DNA from 4 places in the Paenibacillus mucilaginosus 3016 genome. Region 4 is predicted to be linked to each of the others. Evidence: riboswitches for the same ligand, from Rfam matches in the RefSeq annotation. Region 4 holds a riboswitch; each other region holds the start of a gene.
The links. A riboswitch is a leader RNA that binds a small molecule or an ion and turns the genes downstream of it on or off. The one in region 4 is predicted to bind cyclic di-GMP.
Positions count from the first base shown of each region.

Region 1: it holds a riboswitch for cyclic di-GMP, as region 4 does, so the genes downstream of both, PM3016_RS16205 (DUF192 domain-containing protein) here and PM3016_RS00150 (PilZ domain-containing protein) in region 4, are expected to answer to the same signal.
Region 2: it holds a riboswitch for cyclic di-GMP, as region 4 does, so the genes downstream of both, PM3016_RS04325 (endo-1,4-beta-xylanase) here and PM3016_RS00150 (PilZ domain-containing protein) in region 4, are expected to answer to the same signal.
Region 3: it holds a riboswitch for cyclic di-GMP, as region 4 does, so the genes downstream of both, PM3016_RS12350 (GGDEF domain-containing protein) here and PM3016_RS00150 (PilZ domain-containing protein) in region 4, are expected to answer to the same signal.

Region 1 covers NC_016935.1:3,752,926-3,760,238, forward strand. Annotated here, with positions in the region: gene PM3016_RS16190 (hypothetical protein) at 36-434, opposite strand; gene PM3016_RS16195 (helix-turn-helix transcriptional regulator) at 491-688, opposite strand; gene fumC (class II fumarate hydratase) at 1,300-2,694, shown strand; cyclic di-GMP riboswitch class I at 3,214-3,302, shown strand; gene PM3016_RS16205 (DUF192 domain-containing protein) at 3,387-3,728, shown strand; gene PM3016_RS16210 (Flp family type IVb pilin) at 3,767-3,949, shown strand; gene PM3016_RS16215 (Flp family type IVb pilin) at 4,156-4,338, shown strand; gene PM3016_RS16220 (Flp family type IVb pilin) at 4,520-4,702, shown strand; gene PM3016_RS16225 (Flp family type IVb pilin) at 4,884-5,066, shown strand; gene PM3016_RS16230 (A24 family peptidase) at 5,173-5,697, shown strand; gene PM3016_RS16235 (TadE/TadG family type IV pilus assembly protein) at 5,694-6,155, shown strand; gene PM3016_RS16240 (pilus assembly protein TadG-related protein) at 6,193-7,101, shown strand; gene cpaB (Flp pilus assembly protein CpaB) at 7,166-7,313, shown strand, end outside.
Region 2 covers NC_016935.1:980,662-987,974, reverse strand. Annotated here, with positions in the region: gene PM3016_RS04345 (sugar transferase) at 1-342, opposite strand, end outside; gene PM3016_RS04340 (hypothetical protein) at 624-1,340, opposite strand; gene PM3016_RS04335 (acyltransferase family protein) at 1,504-2,574, opposite strand; gene PM3016_RS40660 (acyltransferase) at 2,813-3,358, shown strand; gene PM3016_RS04325 (endo-1,4-beta-xylanase) at 3,463-4,587, opposite strand; cyclic di-GMP riboswitch class I at 4,696-4,781, opposite strand; gene PM3016_RS04320 (hypothetical protein) at 4,969-5,628, opposite strand; gene PM3016_RS04310 (DODA-type extradiol aromatic ring-opening family dioxygenase) at 6,193-6,966, opposite strand; gene PM3016_RS04305 (helix-turn-helix transcriptional regulator) at 7,104-7,313, opposite strand, start outside.
Region 3 covers NC_016935.1:2,870,417-2,877,729, reverse strand. Annotated here, with positions in the region: gene PM3016_RS12360 (glycosyl hydrolase 53 family protein) at 1-2,104, opposite strand, end outside; gene PM3016_RS12355 (hypothetical protein) at 2,329-2,541, shown strand; cyclic di-GMP riboswitch class I at 2,809-2,901, shown strand; gene PM3016_RS12350 (GGDEF domain-containing protein) at 2,970-4,448, shown strand; gene PM3016_RS12345 (amidase family protein) at 4,571-6,523, opposite strand; gene PM3016_RS12340 (DoxX family protein) at 6,743-7,132, opposite strand.
Region 4 covers NC_016935.1:26,642-33,954, forward strand. Annotated here, with positions in the region: gene PM3016_RS00125 (RNA polymerase sigma factor) at 6-527, shown strand; gene PM3016_RS00130 (zf-HC2 domain-containing protein) at 524-1,030, shown strand; gene PM3016_RS00135 (hypothetical protein) at 1,027-2,190, shown strand; gene PM3016_RS00140 (DedA family protein) at 2,350-2,955, shown strand; gene tadA (tRNA adenosine(34) deaminase TadA) at 3,019-3,498, opposite strand; cyclic di-GMP riboswitch class I at 3,840-3,927, shown strand; gene PM3016_RS00150 (PilZ domain-containing protein) at 4,039-4,749, shown strand; gene PM3016_RS00155 (peptidoglycan recognition protein family protein) at 4,878-5,603, shown strand; gene ychF (redox-regulated ATPase YchF) at 5,784-6,884, shown strand; gene prfA (peptide chain release factor 1) at 7,034-7,313, shown strand, end outside.

The DNA.
Region 1 (7,313 bases), 3.7 Mb from region 4:
CTGGGATAGGGTTTGCGGGCTCGGATCTCCCGGATCTAGCGGTATTTGCGTGCCATCCACCATTCGATGCAGGGCTGCAGCACCATGCCTGCGCACAGCGCGGCGAACAGCAGCTCATGATCGATGCTTCCGCTGCCGCGTCCCCTCCATTCTCCGATAAGGAACAGCAGCAGTAACACCACAAGCATGGCATAGTAGCTCAGCGACGCGCTCTCTGTCGCGATGGAAACGCCCATCTCATCCCGTTCCTCCTCAGACGTATTCCAGGTGAATACGTTGAAGAATGTGATAAGGGCTATGGGAATCGAGATCAGGTCACTTTCGGTGAGAGGTTTGCCCTGAAGCAGCTTGGCGGCATTGAGGCCGAGAATGGCCAGAATGGCAGTTGCAGCAAGGGTACGGCGGATCCGTGTAAGGGAGGGCGGTTTGGGCATATTCGGATCTCTTCCTTTCGGGGGGATTGGAACGGATCGGTATTCCGCTCACAAAGTCAGGACTTGCCGCCGCAGAACAACTCGTCTACCGTCACCCCCAGCACCCGGGCCAGCTGAAAAGCCAGGGAGAGACTCGGATCATACTTGTTGTTCTCGATGGCATTGATCGTTTGGCGGGACACCGCGCAGGCTTGGGCGAGATCGTCCTGTGAGAGGCCCTTGGCCTTCCGGCGCTCTTTGATGTCATTTTGCATGGAGAGCTCCCTTGTGGATGTCAAACATGTTTGACACTATTGTAGATGGGGAATCCAGAATATGTCAATTGTTATTTGGTAGAAAAAGGACGGATGTCAAAAAGTTACCGGACAACCGGTGCTAGTGCCGTTAGCGTGCCATATTCAGTGCAGGCGGGGGAATACGATACGGTAGGGAGGAGTTCCAGGAGTTCGGCTGGAGGCGCCGCCAGGATCAGCATGACAATACATTAGTAGAAGGAATACCGGCGATAGGCTGCACTTTTACCTAAATGAAAGAAGGGTTATAATCAAAACGATACCAGATATTGGCTGGCCTGCCTTTGATGATAACGGTTGGCTGATCCGCCTGGGATGAGGCACTCCTGATTCGGCAAAAAGTATACTCATGCCAATCCGCTTGCCGGACACCCGCTGCATCTGCTCCTCGTCTGTGCGGCGTTCGTGTATGTTCTTCGTTCGGGCTCCCGTTGTCGCCCTGGTTCTGCTGGGATTCTCACGGATGGCCTCGGGAGCCGGGCGGCGCGTTCCACGATCCGCCCAACCGAATGGAAGGAGCAGGAAACGGGGTAATATAAGTGGATGAGATCAAGTCAAGGAGAGTGACGAGAATGGAAGGGTTCAGAATCGAACGCGATACGATGGGCGAAATCAAAGTGCCGGCGGATAAGCTGTGGGGCGCGCAGACGCAGCGCAGCAGCGAGAACTTCCGCATCGGTACGGAGCGGATGCCGCTCGAGGTGGTGCATGCCTTCGCCATCCTGAAGAAGGCGGCGGCAAGGGCCAACGAGCGGCTCGGCAAGCTGGAGCCGGAGAAGGCGGAGGCGATCTCCGCAGCGGCGACGGAGATCATCGAGGGCAGGTGGGACGACGAGTTCCCGCTCGTCGTCTGGCAGACCGGCAGCGGCACGCAGTCCAATATGAACGCGAACGAGGTCATCGCCCACCTGGCCACCAAGCGGCTGGAGGAGGGGGGCAAGTCGGTGCGGATTCATCCGAATGACGATGTGAACCGCTCCCAGAGCTCCAACGACACGTTCCCGACCGCGATGCATATCGCGGGTGTGCTGGCGGTCGAGAAGCGCCTGCTGCCGGCCCTGGCCGAGCTTCAGGACACGCTGAAGTCGAAGATGGAGGAGTTCAGCGACATCGTGAAGATCGGGCGCACGCATCTGCAGGACGCCACGCCGCTGACGCTCGGCCAGGAGATCAGCGGCTGGTGGGCGATGCTCGAGAAGAGCGGCGTGATGATCCGGCAGAGCGTGGAGACGATGCGCGAGCTTGCTATCGGCGGGACGGCCGTCGGCACCGGGCTCAATGCCCATCCGAAGTTCGGGGACACGGCGGCCGAGGAGATTTCGAAGGAAACGGGCATCCCGTTCGTGTCCTCGGACAACAAGTTCCACGGCCTGACGAGCCACGACCAGATCGTCTATACGCATGGGGCGATCAAGGCACTGGCGGCGGATCTGATGAAGATCGCCAACGATGTCCGCTGGCTCGCCAGCGGTCCGCGCTGCGGCATCGGCGAGATCCGCATCCCGGAGAACGAGCCGGGCAGTTCGATCATGCCGGGCAAGGTGAACCCGACGCAGAGCGAAGCGCTGACGATGGTCGTCTGCCAGGTGATGGGCAATGACGCGGCGATCGGGTTCGCGGCCTCCCAGGGGAATTTTGAGCTCAATGTGTTCAAGCCGGTCATCATCCACAATTTCCTGCAGTCCGTCCGGCTCCTCGCCGACAGCATGGAATCCTTCAACCGCAACTGCGCGGTCGGCATCGAACCGGACCGGGCGGTGATCCAGCGCTATCTGGAGCAGTCGCTGATGCTGGTAACGGCGCTCAACCCGCATATTGGGTACGAGAAGGCGGCGTCCATCGCGAAGACAGCCCACAAGGAAGGGCTTACCCTGAAGGAGGCGGCGATGCGCAGCGGGTATTTGACGGCGGAGCAGTTCGACAGCATCGTGCGGCCCGAGGACATGATTCATCCCTGGGAATCGTAAGCGGATTTTCCATAAAATACAGAGCGCACCATAGAGCTCCGTTCAGCGGGGCTCTGTTTTTGCTGCCCAGGCGTTCCGTCCGGGCACTTCTGAATGCCGTCCGGATCGTCCCGCAGCCCTTAAGACCGCAGGAAAAGAATGGGGAGCCGTCCGGATCCTCGATCCCGACGACAAGGGTTGGGTCTGTGGGCCCGGGGGTATGCCTCAGCCAGTACCGGGACTTCGTGCAGGGCCTACGCCCTTACTTCCAGCCTACCTCTGTGCAGGGTGGATTTACCAAGGAGAGGAGAATCCCCTTGTTTCCTCCCGGAAGCAGGGGGATTCCCGCCTCTTCCCATGCCGTTAGCCTCTTTCGGGCACCATGAATGCAGGTCCTGAGGCTCTTCTGGTAATAATGCCGAAATGCCTATTAAAATGGATGTCAAGCATAAAAAACATAGTTCATTAAGCACATGGAAACTCCCCTAAATCCCGATAAGATATGGCTATCAAACGAGTTCGACGACAAAATTCGCCGAATCTCGATAAAGGCAAACCTGGTGAAAACCAGCGACGCAAAGCTACAGGGGCTACAGCGACAAGGTGCGCTATGCCAGCCAGCTACCGAAAGATGACGGGGTACATAGATGTTTCCCATCCCTCCTTTCGGCTGAAGCAGGGATATTTTGTATGAAAAGGAGGCGAAATCCAAGATGAAGCTGGTGAATCTCGAGACGGGAGAAATCCTGGCGTGGGAACTGCGTACAGCGAAAACCTTCATGCAGAGGCTGCGCGGCCTGATGTTCTCGAAAGAGCTGCCGGAGGGCACCGGCCTTCATATCCGTCCCTGCCGCTCAATCCATACTTTCTTTATGCGTTACGCCATCGATGTGCTGTATTTGGACGAGAACGATACCATTGTGGGCATGCAGGAGAAGCTGCCCCCGGGCCGGGTCGGGCCGCTGGTCCCCCGCGCCGTATCGGTCATCGAGCTTCCTGCGGGAAGTCTGGGCCTGACGCGGACGAAGCATGGACAAGCCGTAGTTTTGCTCTAACCACCTAAACCTTACACCCCAAAGGAGAGAGACACACCATGATGAACAAACTGAGAGCACTCGTAACCGAAGAACAGGGACAAGGCATGACGGAATACGGATTGGTCCTCGGGCTGATCGCCGTAGCGGTCGTCGCGACACTGGTGATGCTGCGTACGGAAATCACGAACATTTTCACTGACGCGCTGAACACGGTCCAGAGCCGCAACACCACGCCGTAACCTCTTCGGAAGCGGAATCAAGTTCTGAAGACCTCAGGCGCAGGGAACCGGAAGCTGCCTAAAGCCAAGCGGACTCCCCATAATGCAGGCAGCCTGCCGCCAACAAAAGTCGGAATTTTCAAACTATAAATCGGATCGGATCATTCGGCCCTTCCGGCACCAATCGATCGATACTCCAAACCAACACCACAAAGGAGACATACACCATGATGAACAAACTGAGAGCACTGGTAACCGAAGAACAGGGACAAGGCATGACGGAGTACGGTTTGGTCCTCGGGCTGATCGCCGTAGCGGTCGTCGCGACACTGGTCATGCTGCGTACGGAGATTACGAACATTTTCACCGACGCGCTGAACACGGTCCAAAGCCGCAACACTACGCCCTAATCGGTCCAGGGCTGCCGCTCCAGAGCAGGGAACCGGCGAAGGGCGGCCCCAGCACCTCCGGCCCTCCCGGCAGCGGACTGTCACTAATCATCGGAATTTTCAAACGACACCACCCGAGCGGGCGGCCAATTCAACCGCCCTTACCACCTAACCTACCCATTCAAAGGAGAGACATAACATCATGATGAACAAACTGAGAGCACTCGTAACGGAAGAAAAGGGACAAGGCATGACGGAGTACGGTCTGGTCCTCGGACTGATTGCTGTAGCCGTGGTCGCCACGCTGGTGATGCTGCGTACGGAAATCACGAACATTTTCACCGACGCGCTGAACACGGTTCAAAGCCGCAGCGAGACGCCATAAACGGCGAGACAGAGGGCGCACCCGCACACTCTTAGGGGGAGCCGCAGCGGCTCCCCGACATATGGCAGCCCAGGTTGACGGCAAACATAGACCGAAGCCAGGCTTGTTGGAACCGCTTCCCACGGCCGCAAAGCGGAGGAACACACCTACACCCTACCCATTCAAAGGAGAGACCGACATCATGATGAACAAACTGAGAGCACTCGTAACGGAAGAAAAGGGACAGGGCATGACGGAGTACGGTCTGGTCCTCGGACTGATCGCCGTAGCCGTGGTCGCTACACTGGTGATGCTGCGTACCGAGATCACGAACATTTTTACCGACGCGCTGAACACGGTTCAAAGCCGCAGCGAGACGCCATAATCGGGCGGCGCACACGGCAGCCTGCGGTTCGTACCCGGATTCGCAGGCTCCGGTGTTTCCCGGAGGGAGTCACCTCCGGCAGTACATAACGAAAGAGGGGAGCCTTATGCTGATCGACGCCGTGCTGCTCGTTATTTTGGCGGTATGCACAGTCACGGATATCCGAACACGCAAAATTTACAACAAAGTCATCGGTCCCGGCCTGCTGGCCGCACTGGGACTGCAGGCAGCGGAGGGCGGCTGGAGCGGGGTTCTCGGTGCCGGTATCGGCTTCGCCGCCGGCCTCGGCATTCTGCTGATTCCCTACATCTTGGGCGGTATGGGAGCAGGCGACGTCAAGCTCCTGGCGCTGGTCGGCGCCTTCAAGGGAGCGGCCTTCGTCGGGATGGCCGCCGTGTACATGGCGCTGCTGGGCGGGGCGATGGCCCTGTGCCTGCTTCTGCTGCGACGGGGCTGGAAGGAGAGGGCGCGCAGCCTCTGGGCAGCCATGGTCTCGGTGCGCTCGGGCCTCGGACTGCCCGCCGCGCAGCCCCTGCCTGGCGGGGCGGCAGCACTCACGTATCCGTACGGTCCGGCGATTGCCGGCGGCTGCCTCCTCTGCTACCTGGCGAGAGGATGGGGGATCGGATGAAGCGGATGAAGGAGGATGGGGAGCGGAGCGGTACGGGGGGCAGGCAGCGGGGGCGTACCGCTCTCCGCAGGCACCGGCTGCTCCGGGAGGAGCACGGCCAGTCCTTGACGGAGCTGGCCCTGATGCTCCCGCTCCTGCTGCTGCTGGTCTGCGGCGTCGTGGATTTCGGCCGCGTGCTGTATGCCTACCTGCACCTGAACCTTGCGGCGCAGGAGACGGTCCGCCTCGGGGGGCTGGGCCGCAGCGATGCGGAGATCACCGCGTTCGCCCGCAGTTACGTTCATCTGGGCGGAGCGGAGTCGCTGGTGGTGACCATTGCTCCCCTGCAGGCGCAGCGCCGGTCCGGCGAGTATATCAAAGTTACCTTAAGCTATCCGGTAGGGTACATCACCCCGCTTGTGGGAGGGCTGCTGCCGGCGCCGGTTGTGGCGGCGGATTCAACCATACGGGTGGAGTGAGACATAAGACAAAGCCAACAAGGAAGGGGGAAGAGTCATGGGAAGACGTTTCCTCGGGGAACAGCAGGGCAGCGCGCTGGTCCTCGCCGCCTTGATGCTGGCGGTGCTGCTTGGCGCAGCGGGCCTGGTCATCGACGGGGGGACGGTCTACGTGCAGAAGAGCCGGCTGCAGAAAGCCGCTAATGCGGCGGCGCTGTCGGGGGCTCAGGAGCTGACGGGCGCGCAGGCCGCGGTGAACGGGGTCGTCCGGGAGGTGCTGCTCCGGCACGGAGAGGAGCCGTCCCTCGTGTCTTCGCAGGTCGAGCTTGGCCGCAAGGTGACGGTGTCGCTCCGCCGGGAGGTGAAGCTCGGCTTCTCCGGGCTGTTCGGGCGGGAATCCGCACCGGTGGAAGCCCGGGCCGCGGCGGAGATCCTGACGATGGGCGAAGCGGCCGGAGCCGCACCCCTCGGGATTGACGAGAGCATCCCGCTCGAATTCGGCCGCCAGTACCGGCTGAAGGTCGACCAGACGGAAGTCAGCTACGGCAACTTCGGGGTTCTGGCGCTGGGAGGCACCGGGGCGGCGACATACGAGGATAATCTGAAGTACGGCTACAAGAAAGCGCTCAAGGTCGGCGATATCATCGAGACGCAGACGGGCAATATCGCGGACAAGACGCGGGGGGGCGTCAACGAGAGGATCAACAGCTGCCCCTACCCGGACGGGGATTATTCCCACCGGGACTGCACCCGGATTATCCTGATCCCGGTGTACAAGCCCTACGCCCAGACGTCCAGCCAGCTCAAGCAGGTGGAAATCAAGGGGTTCGCCTACTTCTATATCTCGAAGCCGATGGCTCCCAAGGACACCTATATCGACGGGATCTTCATCCAGCGGGCCGGTACCGGGATCGCTGCGCCGGGAGCCGTCTCCCGGGGAGCTTATGCGATCCGGCTGACAGAGTAAAGGGCGGCATCGTGGGTGGTGAATAAGACGGACAGAGGAACGGACAAAGGAGAGGACAGACATCATGAGATCCAAGCTGATTATGGCCGCGGCCCTGGTCATGGGGCTGTGCACGACCTTCTTATTTTTCAATTATATGAAGAAATTCGATACCGCGGCCGCCGTTCAGGCGTCCATGGTGGAGGTGGTGGCCGTGAAGGCCGCCGTCAAAA
Region 2 (7,313 bases), 950 kb from region 4:
CATGAAGATCGAGTAGAACATACGGCTGTACTCCAGCTCATCATTCGTATAAAAAATCATGGCGGCTACAAACAATGCTGATAGGAAGGAGGCCTTAAATACATTGCGGACGATTCGGTCATAGTAATTGAATGTCAGCTTATGATACATGTTGGAGAGAGACATTGAGAAGAAAAAGATCGGTACATAGATAACGAGCAGCCAAACATAAGATTCCATCGGGTGAAGCAAGGTTACATCGTTCGTTATAAAGTACGACATGACGAACGAAAGGATCAGCCCGATAATGTCGAAAAACAACATCTCGAGATGGACGTAAGAACTCTTATTAAATTTGTGCATGCGAATCTCCTTAGCTCAGAATGGGTAGATTGGTATGTAGAAGAATGAAGAAAGAGAGATGAGGGAGAATTTTGTCGAAAATGGCCGTTTTTTCTTCATTTTATAGAAGTGGTAGAGTTCGTGCAATAATTTTAATCATATCTTTAGAATTATTTTTCAAAAAGGGGATTGCATTTTAGGCGAGGAGAGGAAACTTTCCATAAAAAAGCCCCCGCTATGTATACCAAAAGCAGACACAGCTGAGGGCCGACTCCAAAGAGCTTATATCGGATGAAAAGCGTTTATTGTACGGTAATATTCATACCTTCCAAATTCATATGTTCCGTAGTGCCGCTAATCCACTGTTCTTCATGGGCGTTCGAAATGACAAACCGCTCTCCCCGTTCGCTCTGGAAGGAGATCTGCTGTACGTGCCATTCTCCTCTGCGTGTCAGGGAATCTGCCGCGAACCAACCTTCATACTTACCCGTCACATCATTCTTAACCAGGACCACCTGCTGCTCTGTCAGTCTGCCGCTCTTGGATTCAACGGCATACAGGAGGGTTACGGAGGAAACCGCCTGATCTTCGGCAAGATCCAGAGCCACTTTGACCGAATCTCCCGCTTGGGCCTTCGAGCTGTTGACTTCAGCGGCTTCCATAACCGGAGCAAAAGCGGCGACGGCTTCCTTATCTGTTCTGGTACTTTCCGCTTTTCCCGGCTGTGCTACACTCACATATACTTTCAACGCGGTCCGGCCCTTCTCGGATACCTCGACATCCACACTCTGCTCGCCCGAAGGAACACGGGAAGTACCGAGAATCCTTCCTTCATGCTCGCCATCGTATACGGTAACCGTATCCCCGGCCTCAACACTGCTGACTCTTACCGACTGCAGCACCCGGTCATGGTCGCTGTAGACCGCAATGGAATCAGGCTGAGGGGCACGGCTGGCTTCGGATGCCAGCGCGGCTGCAGCTGTTCCCAAGGAGCAGGTTAACAGCAATATAGAGAGCATGGATGTTTTTTCATCTTTATAGTGAACACGAGGTTTCCTCCCGGACGCCGAGTAAGTAGTACATTTGAACTATATCCGTGATCTTTCTCTCAGATTATATTACCTTTCGATCTAATTTTCAATCTTATTTTCATGAAAAAGAAAAAACAGCATGACATCGAGCCTAGTTCGTCCCTTTCGGTACGGCCGATTCAGAGTAAGTGACCTCTGATTTTCTTCGGTCGACTAGAGTTGCCCGAATCCACTGTAGGAGCGGCTTCTCCACAAATTTATAAAATAGGCATCCAAAAATAACCGCAGCTATGCAGACAAACACAGACAAAAGTATGGGATGGCCCAGCTTCTGATAGAGGTGCAGCTTATCGCTAACTGTTCGGAAGGAAAGGATCACGATAATGTGAGTCAAAAAAATGGAATATGATGCGTCGCCAATTTTCACAAGCCACTTATTTACCGAAACCTCTCGTTTCATCTCATAGCTAGCAAAGCCTAGAATGATAAAAAAGAAAGGAACCCCCCACAAGAACACATGGTTAAGCGTAAGCGTCCAAATTTCTTGAGAAATTAAAGAAAGAGCAAGTATGGCTCCCCCCAGATAACTGAATTTGGTTAAATCACGTTTGGTATGGAGGATGATATGTGCCGCCAAACAGCCTGCTGCAAACTCCACATTTAATGGATTTAATACCAAATCGAGATACGGACGGTTTTCAAACGAAATACCCACACCCAATAAAATAAGCATGCTGGCTATCCAAACTAAAACCCATGGGCCAAACCATTTCCTGCTCATTAATAGAAGGCAGAACACCAAATACAAGAAGACCTCATACCTCAAAGTCCATGCCACTCCAAGAATAGGCTGGGCGGTATCAGGCAGCAGCAAGAAAGACTTCAAAATATGGGGAGCATTCAGCTGTTCGCCAGCGAATATTAGTAAGACCAGATAACCCATGGTAACAACCCAGTAAAGCGGGATAAGCCGAATGAAGCGTTTGAGCAGGAAGGTCTTAACCTTCTCAGGACGGTTAAAATCTTGCCGGTGAATGTAGTAAATGATGAATCCGCTAAGTACAAAAAATAAATCGACTCTCGCATATGGATAATCAAAGGGCTCGTAGATCAAAGCTTCGATGTTGTACTTCTGAAGCAAGATCCGGTCCGTATGATGAATGACCACCATTAAGGCAGCCAGACACCGCAGAAATTGCAGAAAATGCAGTCGTTTTTTCAAACCGATGAGCCTCCTGATAACTATTGGGATATAAATTCAATCTCTTTTCTTTCATTTGCTTTACACTACTTTCCTATCAAGTTCAAATGACTTGTTCATTTTGAATTAAAATTCTACATTTTTCAACATATTTTTATAGATTCAACCAAAGTTGATGTTACTTATTGCCTATATCGTCCTGTGCCATTACAATCAATAGAATCATGTTAACGCTGGAACGAAACTGGAGGCATTGAAAATGATACGAAAAATGAAGGAGCTCCTCAAAAAAGCACGCGGGGAAATATCAACGGAGCAATTGATCAAAATGGGCTTGACCGTAGGAAAAAACTTCAACCGCAGGCCGGGATGTATTATTGATTATTCCCATTGCTTTCTCATCACCATTGGGGATGACGTTACTTTTGCACCACGTGTGCATATCTTGGCCCATGACGCTTCAACAAAGGTGCATCTCAATTACACCAAAATAGGTCTCGTCGAGATTGGCGACCGCGTATTCATTGGCGCCGGGGCGATTGTCCTGCCTAACGTAAAGATCGGAAATGACGCGATCATCGGAGCGGGTGCTGTCGTCACCAAAGATGTGCCTGCAGGATCGATCGTGGCCGGAAGCCCGGCGCGTGTTGTTGGAAACACAGCGGAGTATATCGAAAAGAATAAAGAGCTTATGACACTAAGCCCCGTATACGACCATACGTGGACGCTGTCACACGGAATAACTCCAGAGCAAAAGAGAAAAATGAAAGAAGATCTTAGAAACAAAATTGGATTCATCGAATAGAAAGAATAGCCAAGCTCCCTCTGCCCTAATAAGCAAGGGAGCTTTTTAGTGATGATATAATAAAAGAAACCGGCAAAATTTGCCGGTCCCCATCTTGTGTTCTATTATTTTCTGAGCTGCTCCATAACCGCATTGTAAGCCGGCTTCTTCCCGAAGGAATCGTCGAAGAGCAGAGGGTACTCACTGAAGCCGGTATCCTCATTCAGCCAGCTTTGGCTGTCGTTCAGGCCCCACGCGATAAAGAATTTGCAGCTCGGCAGGCTGAGTGCCACTTTCATGACGTTACCATATACCGCTGCGGCCGCATTCATCTTCTGTTCCATCGTCCCCTGGAACGTATGAGTCACGAGATCCATCTCCGTAATATCGGTGTCGAGCCCGAGTGCCGCGAAGCGCTGGAAGTTGGTTTTCATGTCATTGTAGTTCAGGCCGTCAATTGTCAGGTGCGTCTGGAATCCGATTCCGTCGATCGGTACCCCTTTGCTCTTCAGATCCTTCAGCATCTTGTAGATCGCGTCGGACTTTTCATTCTTCACTTCCGAGCTGAAGTCGTTGTAGTACAGCTTCGCCTGCGGGTCTACTTCATGGGCAAAGCGGAATGCCATCTCGATGTACTCCGGTCCGATATTGTTGTACCACACGGTCGGACGGTACTGGCCGTTCTGCCAGAAGGCTTCGTTCACTACGTCCCATCCGTAAACCTTGCCTTTGAAGTGCTGAACGGTCTTTGTGATGTGGTCCTTGAGAATGGCGATCCATTCTTCCCTTGTAAACTTGCCGTTTTCCACCCAGGATGGGAGGGAACTATGCCATACCAGCGTATGGCCTCTTACAATTTTATTGTTCTTCAGCGCGAAGTCCACCAGCGCATCGGCTTCGCTGAAGTTATAGATTCCTTTTTGCTTCTGAATCACACCCATCTTCATCTGGTACTCCGGTGTGATCGTATCGAACTCTTGATTGAGCACGGCCGCATATTCGCTTTTGTTAACGAGCCAGCTCTGCGTCGCTACACCGATATGCTTTCCTTTCGCTTGAGCCGCTTCCTTGAGCGTAACCGCCTTCTGTTCCTTCTTGTTCGAAGTCTTGGCAACGGAAGATGTGGCGGCGGAAGATTTGACTGCGGTGGCAGCCATGGCTGTCGAAGCGGTAAAGTCAGCAAAGGAAGCCGCGGCAAGCAGATTTATCGTAAGCAGGGAAGTAACTGCAATGTTCCATGTTCTCTTCATCGGGATCACCTCTAAATGGTTTAAAGGATATCCTTAGCGGAACGAAAAATAGACTTATCCATTGAGCCGGATAAGCCTATTTGCAGTTTCACAAATAACTTACTTTCAACCGGCAACTGGCTGGCATGGTCCTAAAGACTGTAGCCCCTGTAGCTTTGCGTCACTGGCTTTCACCAGTTTTGCCTTTGTCGGATATTTATTTTTGTTCGTTAAGGTACTATCTGAGTAGGATTATAACATCCGAACCCCGAAATGTATAGTACTTTATACGCATTTTTCCACAAATATCGACCTTGATTTTGCTTGTCAGTCCTGCATTCCACGGATGCAGTGAACAGCTCTCTGCACACAGATGCCAAAAGTACCATGAACTATCTGTCCCTATGCTTCTCCTTCATCCCCCGCATAATAAGCGAACACCGTCTCGATCGGCTTAAAATACAGGTGTCCGTCCGGCCAGGCTTGGAAGTGCAGATCCATCCGCGAATCCTCCCAGTTCTCGGGGGTGCCCGAGGTATGGAGCTTGCGCGGGCTCAGCGGTTCCTCCACCACCTTGGGGAATTCCTGATACCCGAAGAGCAGGTTCTCATGCATGGCGATCATCTCGTACTTGTTCCCGAGGAAAGCCCGCTCCTCCTGCAGCTGGTAGTGATAGTAGATATAGCTGCTCATCATCTCCGGCCGCAGATGGGCGACACGCCCCACTCTCTGCTCCACCGGCGCCTTGCGCAGCCAATGCTCCCGGGAGACGGGCTCGTTGAAGTGAAAGACGTCAATCATCGGCACCCATTTCCGAAGCTCTTCGCCCCCGGGCCAGTCCATGAGAAAGGGGCCGGCTTCCCCCGCCAGCTCCTCCGGCGCCACATCCGCTCCGGTACATTCATAATACAGGAACAGCCGGCCCTCCCAATGAAACGCTGCCGCCGTCATCAGCCTGCCGCCGGAAACCAGCCGGCGTGCTCCCTCGTTGTCCCGCAGGAAGGCGAGCCCCTCGCTTTCCCTGCCTTTGGCCAACTGTCCTCTATAGATCATTCGTTTCATGAACATCCGCTCCCTTTTTCCCCGAATGATTCATTCATACTATAAGCAGCGGCATTCAGCAATAAGACAATCCTGCACCCCTTGCATGATCTTGTACCGCCGCACCCGAAATTATCTCTAACATCACCACCCTCCAATACAGACAAAAAGAGCATGGATCGTTATCCATTCCAGCTATCGAAAGGCGGGAACCCCCCCCTGCAAGCGCGCAACAAACTTATGCTCAAAATGTATTCCTTTCTCCTGATGATCGGGATCCTGCCTCAGTTCGCCATAAGGAATACCCTCATGGCTCTCAGTGTACTCGTTACCGGTGCCGTGTTTGCACGGGGATGTGCGTTCCTGACCTATCGGACCGAACGGCAAAACAGCGTCACAAGCTCGATGACCTGGTGGCCGAGCTGACGGCGATCGCAGCCGATTCCGATTCGGAGACGAGCGGAGGGTGAGATAAACGGCTTCACCGTCCTTTAAGGACGATGCGTGTTTATTATTTTTCAAAAAAAGAAGGAGCGTCCTCCCCCCGGGAAAACGCTCCTTCTTTGGTATGCGCGGTGGTGTGCCTTACGCCTGCTGCAAGCTGAGATAGCTCAGCGTGCCCAGATCATAGCTGCGGTGAATGACTTCCGGCTCGCTGCCCTCCGCCCCTGCGCCCAGTGCGATGAAGAAAGGCACGAAGTGCTCCGCCCGGGGGACGGCCTGGCGGGCATGCGGCGCAAGCTCGGCGTAGCGGAAGAGGCTCTCGTAATCCTGCTCTTCCAGCCGGGCGAGCAGCCAGTCATCGAACTCGACCGCCCATGCTTCGGGCGTGCTCTGGCCCCAGCGGAGCATCCGCAGGTTGTGGACCGTTACTCCGCTGCCGATCACAAGGATCTCCTCGCGGTTCAGGCCGCGAAGGGCTTCGCCGATGCGGAATTGGTCCTTCGGCGCGAGGTAAGGGTTCACCGACACCTGTACGACCGGGATGTCCGCCTCCGGATACATCCGGTGGAGCAGCGTCCAGGACCCGTGGTCGAGCCCCCGCTGCGTATCCTGACGGACCGGAATGCCGGCCGCCTTCAGGCGATCCGTTACCAAGCCGGCCACAATCGAGGATCCCCTGGCGTTGTAGCGAACCTCATAGAGCTCGTCCGGGAACCCGCCGAAATCATAGATCGTCTCGTACACTTCATCGGAAGAGGATACCGTTGTTATCTCGCTCTCCCAGTGGGCTGTAAAAATAACAATCGCTTTGGGCCGGATGCCTTTGGCAAGCCTTCCCAAAAAACGCGCATACTCCGTATCTTCGATCGCAAGCATGGGAGAACCGTGGGCAAGGAACATCGAGGACGGAATCATGACAGCATCTCCTTTACTATTTTCATATAGTTACTTTATGTAAGTTAGTATATAACGATATTATATTGCTGTCAACAATATTCGAGTGTCTGTCCGGCGGCCAGTCCGCAGTTACTATCCCCTCCCTCCCCTTCCACTTATTCGTGGGAGAACCGCTTGCGGTACATCCGGGGGGTGACCCCTTCCTGCTTCGTAAAGCAGGAGGTGAAATAGGCCGGCTGGTTAAAGCCCACTTCCTCGGCGATTCGGGCGATCGACAGGTCCGTCTGCAGCAGCTTCAGCTTCGCCTGTTCGAGCCGGTAATGCATCAGGTACTCAAAGGGGGAGCACCCGAATTCCTGCTGCAT
Region 3 (7,313 bases), 2.8 Mb from region 4:
CGGCATCCGCATCATACGTCGCCGCAACGACGGTACCCGCTTCGCTGCTCTCCGCCCCTACGTACTGGAACAGCTCACGGTCGTACGAGAGCTGCAGGTCCTGCGAGCCGATCACATTCACGAGCCCGTCCACGCCGACCCCGACGGAGAACTCGCTGCCCGGTTCCACTTCTTCGGGAGCACTCAGTGTGACCTGGGAATGATCCGTATACAGCTCGAACTCGTCGATGCTGCCCCAGCTTCCGTTGTTGGCATCGGCCTCGACCCCAAGAGTCAGCTCTCCGCCGGTCACCGTAATATTCGGAATGACGATATGCTTCCACTCATGCCATGCGGTATTGACGATGTCCGCGGTCAGCTTGTCGCCCGCCGCATTCACCGCGAAGAGCTTCAGGCTCTTCTCCCCGCCGCCGCCCTGCGTGCGTACGGCCGCGGTATACGTACCGTCCGGCAGTCCGGTAACCTTCTGCTCCACTTTGAACGTATAAGGCCGGTCAAGATAATAATGGAGGGAATAATCGCCGCTGTAGGCATTGCCTGCCGGTGCGCTTGAATTCTCGGCATCGAGTGCTTCCGTATCGCCGCTCAGCGTCCATCCGCTGAAATCCCCGGCTTCGAAGCCCGCATTGGTCACATAGTTGCGTGTACCTTCCACGGTAACGACCGCTTCCGCCTGAAGGGAAGCCCCTTCGATCGTCCCGGCAATCCGGAGCGTGCCCGGCTTCGTGAGATCCTCCGGACTCACCGCTTCCCAGTCCACCGGAAGCAAGCGGATCGAGTCGTCGCTGAACTCCCCCTTCACCGCGGCAGGAAGCTGGAGCTCGCCGCCGACCGTAATGTCCAGCGTCACCGGCTGCACATATTCCAGCTCCGCCGCGTAAGGCTCGCCCTCCAGCGGGGCCGAAACGAGGTTATACACATCGAGCGATGGAAGCGCATTGCCCTCGAAGTCGAACATCGCCTGGTTGTCCCAGCCGTTGCCCTCTCCGATTTTCCACCCTGCGCCCTCTACCGGAATCCAGTCCTGCTCCCAGTAGAACACGCCGAGACCGCGGCCGCCCGGCACCTCATGAACCGCGTTCATGATATCCCGCACCGCCTGGGCCTGCCCCTGCACCGTCGCTTTGTAGCCTCCCGCGCTTTCTTCCGCCGGGCCGAAAATGTTCGTGAACCCGTCGCCGTTCTCCAGCGTATGCGCATAAGCCGTCTCCACAACGATGACGTCTTTGTCGTAGCGCGTGCTGATATCGTTCATATTGTGCTTCAGTTCTTCCAGCGTACCGTGCCAGTACGGGTAGAACGAGAGGCCGATGATATCGAAGTTCACGCCGCGGAGCGTAAGCGCATCGAACACCCTGCGGTACAGGTCGTTGTCTCCTCCGTCCGCCAGATGCAGCATGATCCGCGTCTGATCCTCCGGATCGTTATCCTCCACCGCGCGGATCCCCGCCTTCAGGAGATTCGCGAACCCGTCGTAGCCGCCGATCTCTTCCCCTGCGGACTGCTGCCACGTCTTGCCGTCCGGCCAGATCATGCCGCCGTTGGTCTCGTTGCCGATCTGCACCATATCCGGCATCGCATCCTGCGCCTTAAGCTCTTGGATCACGCTGTCGGTATAGTCGTAGACCGCCTGCTCGAGTTCGGCGCCGCTGAGACCTTCCCAGGCAGCCGGCTTCAACTGCTTGCCCGGATCCGCCCAGAAGTCGCTGTAATGGAAATCGAGCAGCACCTTCAGGCCCAGCTCCTTCGCGTAGACGGCAGTCTCCACCGTCCTCGCCAGGTCATTATTGCCGCCCCCGAGCGGATTTCCGTCCGGATCCACCGGGTTGTTCCAGATCCGCAGACGGACCCAGTTCGTCCCGTGGTCTTTCAGGATCTGCAGCGCATCCTTCTCCACGCCGCCGTCGTAGTAACGGCCACCGCTTTCTTTAATCTGGCTCAGCATGGAGACATCCGAGCCTTTAATGAAATCCGGGCTCAGCCCCTCAATGGGATTGATGCGGATCACACTCTCCTGCTCTGCAGCCCGTGCCCCCTGCGGAACCCATGTCAGCGCCATGGCTGCCACCAGCAGCAGGGCCGTGCTTTTTTTCACGAATCGCATGCCTCAAAACGACCTCCCTGACTTCGTTGTAAGCGGTTAACCAAACTTCTTGCCGACCGCTGAACCGATTATAGCAAACGCTCCCACAGGGATTACCCCCGTAAAATATCATTCTTCTGTACTTTTTGCAGGAATCTGTGTTCCCTCGCGGCCCTCCGTTCCCTTTTATTTTGAGAGGAACTGTGGTAACTTGAATTTCATATGAAATTCAGGAGGACAAGAACATGGCCAAGCCGCAGTTCCGTTGGAACATTAAACTGAAGAAAAGCAATTCGTATTTGGGGACCGTATACCTCGAGGAGCCGCTTCCGGAGGTTGAGGACGTCATCATGATCGGCGACAAGAAGTATTCGCTCGTGGAGATTCAGCCGGGGAGCACCCGCGATTCCCACGATGTCTTCGTAGAAGAAGTCAAGAAGGATGCGCTGAAAAAATAACGCAGCCGAATCCGTCCGGGTTTATGCCCGGGCGGCCGCTGCACGCCGAAGGCCGGAACGGGAGCTGTCCTCCCTCCGGCCTTCTTTCATTCCCCACAGGTTCTGCCGGTGTACGCCGGAATCCGCTGTTTCCCGTTCTCTCTTGAATCTGACACGGTTCTTCCTGAAGAGACATTTTTTTCATTTTGACGAATCCCAACGTATTGTCTATTATTATATGTAACGATTTATTTCCTCCGGCTTTTCATTCGACAATCCATAACTCTACTTGTTCAATAGCAAACTTATTGAAAAATAAGGACGCAAAGCCTCGGGCCTAAGGAATGAACCTTCTCATTCTATGGCAGCCGGGCTGCCTTAGTGGTGTGCGCGCAACCATCACCTGCTTGGGTGGTGGTTTTTTTGATTACAAAAGGGGCGCTTCCAACATGAGATCAATCCACTCTTCCCGCCTGCTGATCTTCGGTCTGCTCTTCGTCTTCGTGCAGGCTGCCGTGTCCTTAGGGTACGGCCAATATATTCTTCCGCTCTATCTGATGGATATCCTGGCACCGGCCATCTCCCTCGGGGTGGTGATCCAGGTCATCCGTGCCCATACCGGACCCCAGAAGGGGTTCTGGCTGCTGATCGGCACCGCACTCTTCTGCGAGATGACGGCCCAGCTCATCTGGGGCTCCTACGAATGGATATGGCAAACGGAAGCACCGGACATCGGGATTGCGGACATCTTCTGGGTCTCCCAGTCGCTGATCTACCTGGTCGCATTCTATGGATGGGTGCGCTCGGGCGAGAAAAACCGTTACCTGCTCGACTCCATGATTCTCGTGGTGAGTCTTGCCGTCGTCAGCTGGGAGTTCCTGATCAAGCCGATCTACCAGGGCGATGAGAATCTTGATCTCATCACCATCTCCGTCGATCTCATCTACCCGATCACCTCCCTGCTCATGGTATTCATCCTCACCTGCTGGCTGCTGAACGGAGAGCGGCGGATGAGCCGCCGAACGATGCGGATGCTCGCGATCGGCTGCCTAAGCTATATGTCCGGGGATACGCTCTACATGCTGCTGATCGATATCCACTCACTGGATTCGCTTGAGCCCTGGATCGACACGTTCTGGACGGGAGCCGCCTTCTGTATGGCGGTGGCCGGACTCCGTTCCCTATCCGGCAAGCCGGGTACAGCCGGGGCCGAGGGGCGTGTCGGCCGCGTGATCCGGTTCTCCGTTCCGTATATCGGCCTGCTCCTGCTGATCGGGATTCTGGTCTTTTACCGCCTCACGACAGACGTGTTCGTCTGGGGCTTGACCCTTACCGTGCTGCTCGTGCTGGTCCGGCAGATCCACTTCCTCACTGAGCGGGAGATGCTGAACGACAAACTGCGCCAATCCCTCCGCAGGTTGGAGAGGATCGCAAGCTGTGACAGCCTGACGGGGCTGCTGAACCGGAGGGTGTTCGAGCTGGAGCTTGAGGGAAAGCTCTCCGGCCCGGGACAGGAGCCCGTGGCTGTTCTCTACTTCGACCTGGACAAGTTCAAGCCGATCAATGACAATCACGGGCACCGCACCGGTGATCTGCTCCTGCAGGCAGTGGCCGAACGGCTGTCCTCCCTGCAGAAAGACGGCATCAGCATGGCCCGGCTCGGGGGAGATGAATTTGCCATTGCCGTCCCCCTCTCTTCCCTCGGCAGCCTGGAGCGGCTGCAGGAGCTCTCCGAGGCCGTCGTCCAGCTCCTCTCGAAGCCGTACCGCCTGGAGGAGGTGACGCTCCGGACCTCCCCGTCCGTCGGCATCGCCCTGTACCCGCAGGATGCACGGACGATGCCCGACCTGCTCGATGCGGCGGACCAGGCCATGTATGAGGCCAAGCGACGCGGGGGCCGGGGATTCGCTTTTTATCGAGGCGGATAGACCTGCTTTGGGCGGTTGCACCGCTGTGCGTACCGACCACGAACATCATGCCAATGACAACAGCCCCCTTGCCGCAGCTGCGGCAAGGGGGCTGTTTCATTTTATGAGTGCCTATGCGTGAATTAAGGAAGAAGGACCGGCGGTTTGCGGTGCTGCGTTCCCTGCTCATAAGCGTAAGCCAGCTGAATCAGATGGCCTTCGTCGAAGGCGCGTCCCAGGAACTCGAGTCCCACCGGAAGGCCGTCCGGAGTGAAGCCGGCTGGCACCGTAACGGCAGGGAAGCCGGAGAACGGACTGAACTTCGTATTCGGACCGGAGTTCTGCGGCTCTCCGATCGGGGCCGCCGGGTAAGCGGAGGTCGGATACACGATCGCATCGAGATCATGATCCGCCATCACCTTCAGCAGCGATTCCTGGGTCAGCTTCGTACGGAAGAGAACGATATCTTTGTACTCTTGCGTATCAAGGGATTCGCGGGCGTTGCGGGCTTTCATCGGCTCTTCCTGCGTCTTGATGTACCGGCCCGATTCGATGATGTCGTTCAGCGTCGCATAAGGTGCCTTCGGCCCGAGCTCCTTCAGGTAATCGTTCAGGTGGAACTTGAACTCGTAGCCGCTGAGGCTCGGGTACTTCCCGATCTCGGCCGCATGCGGGATGAGGATCGGCACCGTCTGCGCGCCAAGCCGCTCCAGATCATCGACAGCCTTGTAGACCAGGTCGCTGACCGCCTTCTGCTGCGGCTCCGAGCCGATCAGCTCCACAGCCACGCCGATCCGGGCTCCCTTGAGTCCGTCGGCATCCAGGAACGAAGTATAGCTTGCGGGAATCCGGCCCACGCCGAAGGCCGTTGCGGTATCATCGGGGTCATAGCCTGCCGTGGCATCGAGCAGGATAGCCGCATCGGTGACGCTGCGCGCCATCGGGCCGCCGACGTCCTGCGTGAGGGCCAGCGGGATAATCCCGTCACGGCTGGACAGGCCCACGGTAGGCCGGATCCCTACCAGGCTGTTGAAGGCGGACGGAACGCGGATCGAACCTCCGGTATCGGTTCCCATCCCCGCTGCCGCGAAGTTCGCCGCGATGGAAGCGCCCGTTCCGCCGCTCGAGCCGCCCGGGTTGAACTGCAGCGCATACGGATTCAGCGTCTGGCCGCCGAGTGAGCTTGTCGTCGTAATATTGAAGGCGAATTCGCTCAGGTTCGACTTGCCGAGGATGATGGCCCCGGCCGCTTTGAGCTTGGCCACCTGGTCGGCATCCTTACCCGGCATGGAATCCTTGAGGCAGAGGCAGCCGGCCGTCGTGGCCATATCTTCGGTATCGTAGTTATCCTTGACGATGATCGGAATGCCGTGCAGCGGTCCCCGCGGGCCTTGGCTCCGCCGCTCCTCATCCAGCGCCTTCGCAAGCTCCAGTGCTTCAGAATTGAGCGAGATCATCGAATTCAGGCTCACGCCCTGCTTGTCGTACTTCGCAATCCGGTCAAGGTACATCTGCACCAGTCCTTCGGAGGTCAGCTTCCCTTGAGCCATGGCGGTCTGCATATCCGGGATACTCGCTTCCACGAGCTCGAACGGCTTCAGATAGCCGTACACGCGGTTCGCAACGGTATAAGCCTGCTCCCGGGTGAGCGGATCGTCCGCCCCGAACCAGGCGGCGCCGTAGCCGTTCATCAGCCCCAGCTTGTATACGGCCCCGACGACGGAAGTATAGGGCGAATCGTCCGGCACATCCGTGTAAGGCTCGGCCGCGGGGCTGAGCTGAAGCGCTTCGGACAGCGCTGCAGCCGTATCCTTACGTGTGACGGCATCTCCTGCGGGAAGCGGGAATGCCGCACTCTTGCCCGCCAGTTCCGCCGCCTGGCGCAGCAGGCCTGCCAGCTCGACAGAGGCCATGGGCGCGGTGCCGGGAAGACCGGAGCCTTCGGAGGACAGCGGGGCAGCCTGCAGTACCGCCTCATCCGGAGAAAGAGAGAGTCCCGGCTGGGCCGCATGGGCCGACAGCGGAGCAGCCAGCAGAAGCGTGCCTGCCAGCAGAGATGTTAAGCGCTTTTTCTTTTGCGTCGAATGGTGCATCATAGTTTCTCTCTCCTCTCGTTGTCACGTTACCTTATCTAACACATATGTATCACAAATTCATGGTACATTACGCGATCGCGTTTTTCAATCCCCTGCCCACAGTTCGGCATGAAGCACAAAAAAACCGCCGGAATTCCAGCGGCACGCACAGCCTTGCTATGATTGGGTTCAAGTGTTGTTGAGCACAGCGCTCATCAACGGAGCAGCGAACAGGGCAGTTTATCGTCCGATGCCCAGCTTCGTCTCTCCGGCTGTCCTGGGGCCCGCCGGCTTTCTGAGCAGGCCGACCAGCACGAGAAGCACCAGGGTAACCGCTGGGAACGCCACATCCGGCGGGTTGCCCACGGTCAGGATCGTCACGATGGCCCCGATCATGATCGCCCCGAGCAGTGCCGCTGCGTAGCGGGCGGTCTTGCGGAACAGCAGAGCCACCCCGCCAACCGCCTCGAGCAGGCCGATCAGCAGACGGAACCAATCCGGAAAGCCCATCGCCTTAAAGCCCTCGACGCTCATCGTTTCGCCGATCAGCTTCAGCACTCCTGCCTGAACGAACAGGATTGCCACCAGGATGAGCCCCACCCATCCTGCAATACGCCAAACCTTTTTCATCACACACACTCCTTTATTCGGTTTCTCACCAGTAAGCCGGCGGCTCCTCGTTTATATATGAGGAAGATCTGTCACTTATTCTAACACGGGGGCAGGGGCCTCCGTTTCTTCCCGATTGCGGTATTACTTCGTAATTATTACTTTTTGATTGACAACCCCGCGGGATAGAACTTATTCTAAT
Region 4 (7,313 bases):
GAATCATCGATGGGGACCGGGAAGCGTTCCGCGAGCTCGTGGAGCGGTACGGAACCGACTTGTACAAAGCCGTCTACTCGGTGCTGCATTCAGCCGGGGATGCCGAGGATGTAACGCAGGAAGTGCTGCTGAAGATCTACAGCTCCCTCCCCCAGTACCGGCATGGCGGACTGAAGACATGGCTGACGCGGATCGCCGTACATAAGGCCATTGATTATAAACGCTCGAAAGACCGCAAGAGGGAGCAGCTGACGGAGGAATGGGAAGCCATAGGGGCGGCTGCTCGGTCCCCGGGCAGCCCCGTGGAAGAAAAGGTGCTTCGCAGGGACCGCCGGGAACGGGTAAGGGAGAATCTCGAGCGGCTGCCGGGAGCGTACCGGGATGTGGTGGTGGCGTTCTATCTTGAGGACAAGAGCTACCAGCAGATTGCCGACGAGCAGCAGGTGGCGGTCAAAACGGTGGAGTCCAAGCTCTACCGGGCCAAGCAGTATATGCGCAAAGCATGGAGGGAGGAGGATCTGGAATGAACCATATGCCAAGGGAAACATGGCTCGACTATATAAGGGGCACCCTCGCTCCGGAAGAAAGAGACGTATGTGATGCCCACCTGGCAGAGGACTGCGCATCCTGTTTCGAGCTATATCTGGAGGCACTGGAGGAGCTAGCTGAAGAGCTGCCGGAGCCGGATGCGGCCTCTCTGCAGGCATCGGTGATGGAGCAGTGGGATTTGGAGCATCGTTCCGCTGCGCCCGCCATTGTGGGACAGACCGGAAGCCGCCGTCACCGGCTGCTCTGGCTCCAGCATCCGCTGTTCCATTACGGAGCCGCCGCCGCCATCACGATGCTGCTCATGAGCTCCGGCGCCTTCCAGTTCTTGCTGGGCAGCGTTTCGGCGGCCGTGGAGCAGGCACCTCCGGATTCTACCCGTCCGGCGTCCGAGACGGAGCCTTATTCCGTAAGATGGATGGAAAAAACGGTCGGCCTGCTTGACCGGATTGAGCCCAAACGAGAAAGAGGGGATAACCGATGAACACGACAAAACATCCGATGGCCGCTCTGCTGCTGTCGTTCATACCGGGACTCGGACACCTGTACAGGGGCAGAATCATCAAAGGGATGATTTATGGGATCTTATTTTTCGGACTGGCACTCCTGTCGTTCTTGTCTGCCGTGATATTCAGGGAGACTGAACTGGGCATACTCCTGTGTCTGGGCGGCATTGCCGTGGGGCTGATCAACCTCGCGGACATGATCGTGTCCCTTCTGACTTCCTCCCATCCGACGAGACCGCCCTCTTCATATCCGGGACGAGTATACAGCGAAGAGGGGCCGCAATCGTTCCAAAGTCCTCATGCAAACGAAGGACGTACACACGCATCTCAAGATTACCCGCCTGCAGCGGCGAACGACCGTTATTTTACCGTATTCCTTTCGTTGATTCCGGGGCTGGGGCACTTTCATCTCGGACTGATGCAGCGGGGCCTGGCCTTCATGGCGGTGTTCTTCGGCTTCATTGTAATGACGCTGTTCCTCGCAGCATTAACCGGTCAGGACGATTTCTTCGTCTTCCTCGGGGTTCTCCCCATCGTCTGGCTGTACTGCATGTTCGACTGCGTACAGCTTCTGAAGCGCCGGGAAGCCGGGGAGCCGCTGCTGGACCGGACGTTTTTCGATGATTTTCAAGAGTGGCGCGGACCCGGGCGAAAGAACCGCACGCTGGCGGCGATCCTCTCCGTCTTCCCCGGAGCGGGCCATATGTATCTCGGCCTCCAGAAGAGGGGATTCCAGCTCATGGCGGGATTTCTGCTCGCGGTCTACATTCTGGATGTGCTGCGGCTCTCCCTCTTCATGTTCCTGATTCCCCTGCTGTGGTTCTTCAGCTTCTTCGACGCCCTTCAGCATATCTCCCGATGGGAGAAGGAGGAGCTCCGGGATATCCCGGTCGTCGAGTGGATCCTGCACCATCAGCGCGGGATTGGTATTGGACTCCTCGGTCTCGGTATTTATTATCTGTTCGATCAAGTGCTGCTGCAGGTGCTCGACCTGTGGGTGACCCCCGAGACCCAGCAAAGAATCGTCTACTGGTTCGAGCGGTATTTTCAGACCTTCGTCGTCTCGGTGCTGCTCATCGGTGGCGGCATCCGGCTGCTGCTGGGCAGCCGTGGTAACGGGCAGGGCAGGCGGATGTGACGGAAGCCCCCGTAAGAAGAGGGAGTGCGGAAGAGTGCGCAGGGCCAATGAGAGAGAACCGTTCCTTAACCGGAACGGTTCTTCGGCGTTTAGGAGAGGGGCTCTCCGGGAAATCTGGATAGAGTACGGGGCCGCCTGACATGCCGCCCTCGAAAGGAGATGGAGACCATCACGATCGATACGCTGCTCTCTTACATTCACCAGTTCGGCTACCTCGCGCTGTTCTTCGCCCTGTGGCTCGGCATCGTGGGGATGCCCATTCCGGATGAGGTTGTGGTGATGACCGGCGGCATGGTAGGTGCGCTGCATCTGCTGAGCCCGCTTCCGGCCTTCGTAATTACGTATGTGGGCGTTGTCTCCGGCTTAACCCTCGGATATGTGCTCGGCCGGGTCATGGGGCCTCCCGTGCTGGAGCGGCTCCGAAAGAAGAAGAGCATGGAGCCTTATATCGAAAAGTCCTATGCCATGCTCGACAAATACGGTTCGGGTACGCTGGTGTTCAGCTACTTTCTTCCCGTCGTCCGCCATCTCGTCCCCTACCTGGTCGGCATCAACGGCATGTCCTACCGGACCTATGCCCTCTATTCGTACCTGACGGGACTGCTGTGGACGATGGTTTATTTCGTACTGGGGTATTTTTTCGGGGACTCGATCGAGGTCATCTCCCGTGCAGTGACCCGGTACGGCTGGTATGTACTTGCGCTGCTGGCAGCCGGGGGCCTGGCTGTCATGTGGCTCCGGCCGCTGCGCCAGAAGGCCAGATAGACAACGAAGGGGAGGGACAAGCGGCTTGTCCTCTCCCCTTCGGGCTATGGGGGTATGGGGGCTTCACTGGTGACCGCCCGGCTTATTTTTTCCTCTCAGCCTGCGGAAGAAATCGGTCAGCATCGAGCCGCATTCCTCCTGAAGGATACCGCTGACCACGTCGACCCGGTGATTGAACCGTTCTTCCTGCAGCAGGTTCATCAAGGTGCCGGCACATCCGGCCTTGGGGTCATGGGTTCCATAGACCACCTGCACGATGCGGGACTGGACGATGGCGCCCGCACACATCGGGCAGGGCTCCAGCGTTACATACAAGCGGCAGTTCAGCAGCCGCCAGGCATCCAGATGCTCGCTCGCCTCGCGGATGGCGATCAGCTCCGCATGGGCCAGCGGATCTTTATCCGTCTCCCGCCGGTTATAGCCGCGGCCGATAATTTCCCCCTCACGGACGATGACCGCCCCGATCGGCACCTCCCGAATCGCCTCGGCTTTGCGTGCTTCTTCGATCGCAGCACGCATGAAGCGTACGTGTTCTTCCTCCATAGCTGCTAACCTCTCATTTCTGCTGATGTGGACAGGGTGCCGTCAGAAGTTATTCTTTGTCAACACGCTGTGGATAAATTTGTGGATAATCCGATCCGTTTCCCAGTCCATTGTAGAAAAAAGCGCTTGATAGAGCAAGTCTCTCTCCGGCCAGCAAACTTATCCACAGGCCCTTAACAATGTGAATAACTAACATGGTTTATACACATGTGAATAAATGGCGGGAAAAATCCTCGAAAAAAGGCTTGATGTATCAGGGATTCGTACCTATAATGAAGAGTATGAATAGGTATTAGTGCCTAATAACTGATGCTAAGTAACTATGCATATCATAAGAAACATTCGTTTCATGGCAAACCTGCCGAAAGGCAGGGACGCAAAGCTTAGGGTCTACGGTCCTGCAGGGACTATGACAGCCTGGCCGCCGAATGGACTCACGAACAACACGGCGGATCCCTCTTTGCGAATGGAGTCGGCCTTTTTGCTTTGGCTGCTCCCCAACATCCAGAACAAACATCCAATGCGAGAGGTGGCAACCCCATGATGAAGATGGCTGCAGCAAGATCAGCCTACAGTCTTACGGACGAGAAGTACCGCAGCCCCAGCGGCATCCTGCTTCACAGCCGGACGGTCGTTGAGAAGGCGAATTTCGTATCTACCGGTATTCTGAGCTTTGCGGAAGGCGATATTCTGGAGATCGAAATGTCGGAGTACAAAGTATTCGACCTCGGAGATACGGTGAAGCTTACCGTGTATTCTCCGGGCGGGATCTATATGTTCGAATCCACCGTGGTGGCCAAGGACCACGGTGCCCTGATTATCATCAATCCCCCGCAGAACCGGAACCTGTTTGCCGAGAAGCGGGAAAACCCCCGGATTACCGTGAAGGAAGAGGGCCGGGTGCTCTCGGTACAGATGGCTGACGGCACCGACCGGCTGCTCGAAGACAAGATCGAGCTCAGCGTGCATAACATCAGCATCAGCGGGATCGGGTTTACGATCAGAGAAGACCTGGGTATCGGCAAAGGCGCCGTAGTGCATCTGCATCTGCAGCTCGGTTTCGAAATGCCGTGCCGTGCGGAGATAGCCAGAACCGAGAAGACCGAGAACGGGGAGTTTTATTATGGGGCCCAGTTCATCGATCTGGCCAAGGATAAAGCGAATTCTCTGCGTGCTTACGTTTTGAAAAAGCAGGTGGAGACGCATTTCCGGACGAAGCGGGAAGAGTCGGCCAAGCGGATCTTTAAATAATCCGGCTTCGCCTCCCAAGGAACAAAGCGGGTCGTATGGACAATCTTATAACAGCCGACGTATGCGCCGCGTACCGTCCACCTCCTTGCAGCATATGCTGTAAGAAAGAAGAAGAGGTGGTGAGGAACGTGGCGTTTTTGATGAAGTACGAGATCATTCCGCGTTACTTGACCGGACCCAGCCAGAGAAGGCCGAAGCTTCCTTTGGCACGCTGCCGGTTCATGGTTGCCCATGATACGGGCAATCCGAGCTCGACGGCAGCGGCGAACGTGGCGTATTATGAGCGGACAAGGAACGATATGGCCTCCTCCGCTCATTTGTTCGTCGACGACCAGCAGATCATCGAGTGCATCCCCCTGCTGACGGGGGCGGCGGAGAAAGCCTATCATGTGATCTACAACGTGACGAGCGATAACGCGCGCTACGGCACCGATGCCAACGACACGGCCGGTGCGGTGGAGCTGTGCTACGGCGGGAGCATCAATCTCACGGAGTCCTACAAGCGGTACGTATGGGTCTTCGCCTATGCCTGCTACCGGTACGGACTGAATCCGCTGACGGACATTACAGGACATTACATCCTCGACCCGGCACGGCGCAGCGATCCGCAGACGCCCCTGCGGCTGCTCGGCAAATCGTTTGCGAATTTCGTACAGGATGTGGCTGACGAGCTGAAGGCCTGCACGATCGTTACGCCCCCGAAGCCCCAGGTGCTGATCTCGCCGGAGGATGCGAACAAGCTGATCAGCTTCCTGTCCGCGATCTACTACGCCGCGGAGGATGAGGAAAGCCGGACCGAGGTGAACCGGCTGGCCAACGAGCTGCGGCGGATCTCGGGGCAGCCGGAAGAATAAGAGGGAGGGCGGATCTGACAGGGATTTGCCCGCGATCAAGCCGGCTTCGCACGGGCGGGGACCGGCTTTTTACATAACCTCGGGTACCAAAAAGTGTAACTGCGTGACAAAATGGCTAATAATAAGCTATAATAGAATGTCAGAATCTAAGCGGAATACCGGATAGGAGTTGTCCTTGATATGGCTTTGAAAGCAGGAATCGTCGGGCTGCCGAACGTAGGAAAGTCCACGTTATTTAATGCGATAACACAAGCTGGGGCAGAATCAGCGAACTACCCGTTTTGTACTATAGATCCGAACGTCGGTGTAGTGGAAGTGCCGGACGAGCGTCTGGAGGGCCTTGCGAAGATCGTGACGCCGAACCGTATCGTGCCGACGGCTTTTGAATTCATCGATATTGCCGGTATCGTCAAGGGCGCGAGCAAGGGCGAAGGCCTCGGCAACAAGTTCCTCTCGCATATCCGCGAAGTCGATGCGATCGTGCACGTCGTCCGCTGTTTCCAGGACGAGAACATCACGCACGTCTCCGGCAAGGTGGATCCGATCAGCGACATCGAGACGATCAACCTGGAGCTGATCCTCGCCGACGTCGACTCCGTCGACCGGAAGATCGAGCGCTCCCGCAAAAACCTCAAGGGCGGCGACAAGAAGGTGGCCCAGGAAGTCGAGACGCTCGAGAAAGTCAAAGAAGCGCTCTACAACGACAAGCCGGCCCGCAGCCTCGACCTCACCGATGAAGAAAAGCTGCTGATCCGCGACCTGCACCTGCTCACGATGAAGCCGGTCCTCTATGCGGCGAACGTCAGCGAGGCGGAAGTGGCGAACAGCGACGATAACCCGTACGTGCAGAAGGTGCGCGAATATGCGGCTGCCGAGAATGCGGAAGTCGTGCCGATCTCGGCCAAAGTAGAGGCCGAGATTGCAGAGCTCGAAGGCGAAGACAAGGCGATGTTCCTCGAGGAGCTCGGCCTGCAGGAATCCGGCCTCGGCCGTCTGATCAAAGCGGCTTACAAGCTGCTTGGACTGTATACGTACTTCACGGCAGGTGTGCAGGAAGTGCGCGCCTGGACGATCCGCAAGGGGATGAAGGCTCCTCAGGCGGCAGGGGTCATCCATACCGACTTCGAGCGCGGGTTTATCCGTGCGGAGGTTGTCGGCTACGAAGATCTTACGAATTCCGGCTCCATGAACGCGGCGAAAGAAAAAGGGCTGCTGCGCCTCGAAGGCAAAGAGTACGTGGTGCAGGACGGCGACGTCATGCATTTCCGTTTCAACGTATAGCTGGGCCCGCGGCAGCCGGACTTCATGAGGGTGGAGCCGCCTTAGCCTCCGGGACATCAAGGCGGCGGAGCAGACAGCAGGAAACAGTCAGTAGGATGCCAAGGGCACGGATACGAAGAAACGGAAATGAAGGGAAAGGGTGAACGACGATGCTGGACCGGCTACAAGCGCTGGCGGACCGTTATGAGAAATTGAGCGAGCTGCTCTGCGACCCTGATGTCGCGGGCGACTCCAAGAAGCTGCGGGAGTTCTCGAAAGAGCAGTCCGACCTGCAGGAAACGTATGATGCCTATATGGAATACAAGAGCGTATCGGAGCAGTACGAGTCTGCCCGCGCCATGCAGAACGAGAAGCTCGACGACGAGATGAAAGAACTCGTCAAAATGGAGCTGGAAGAGCTGACGGAGCGCAAGACCGAGCTGGAAGAGC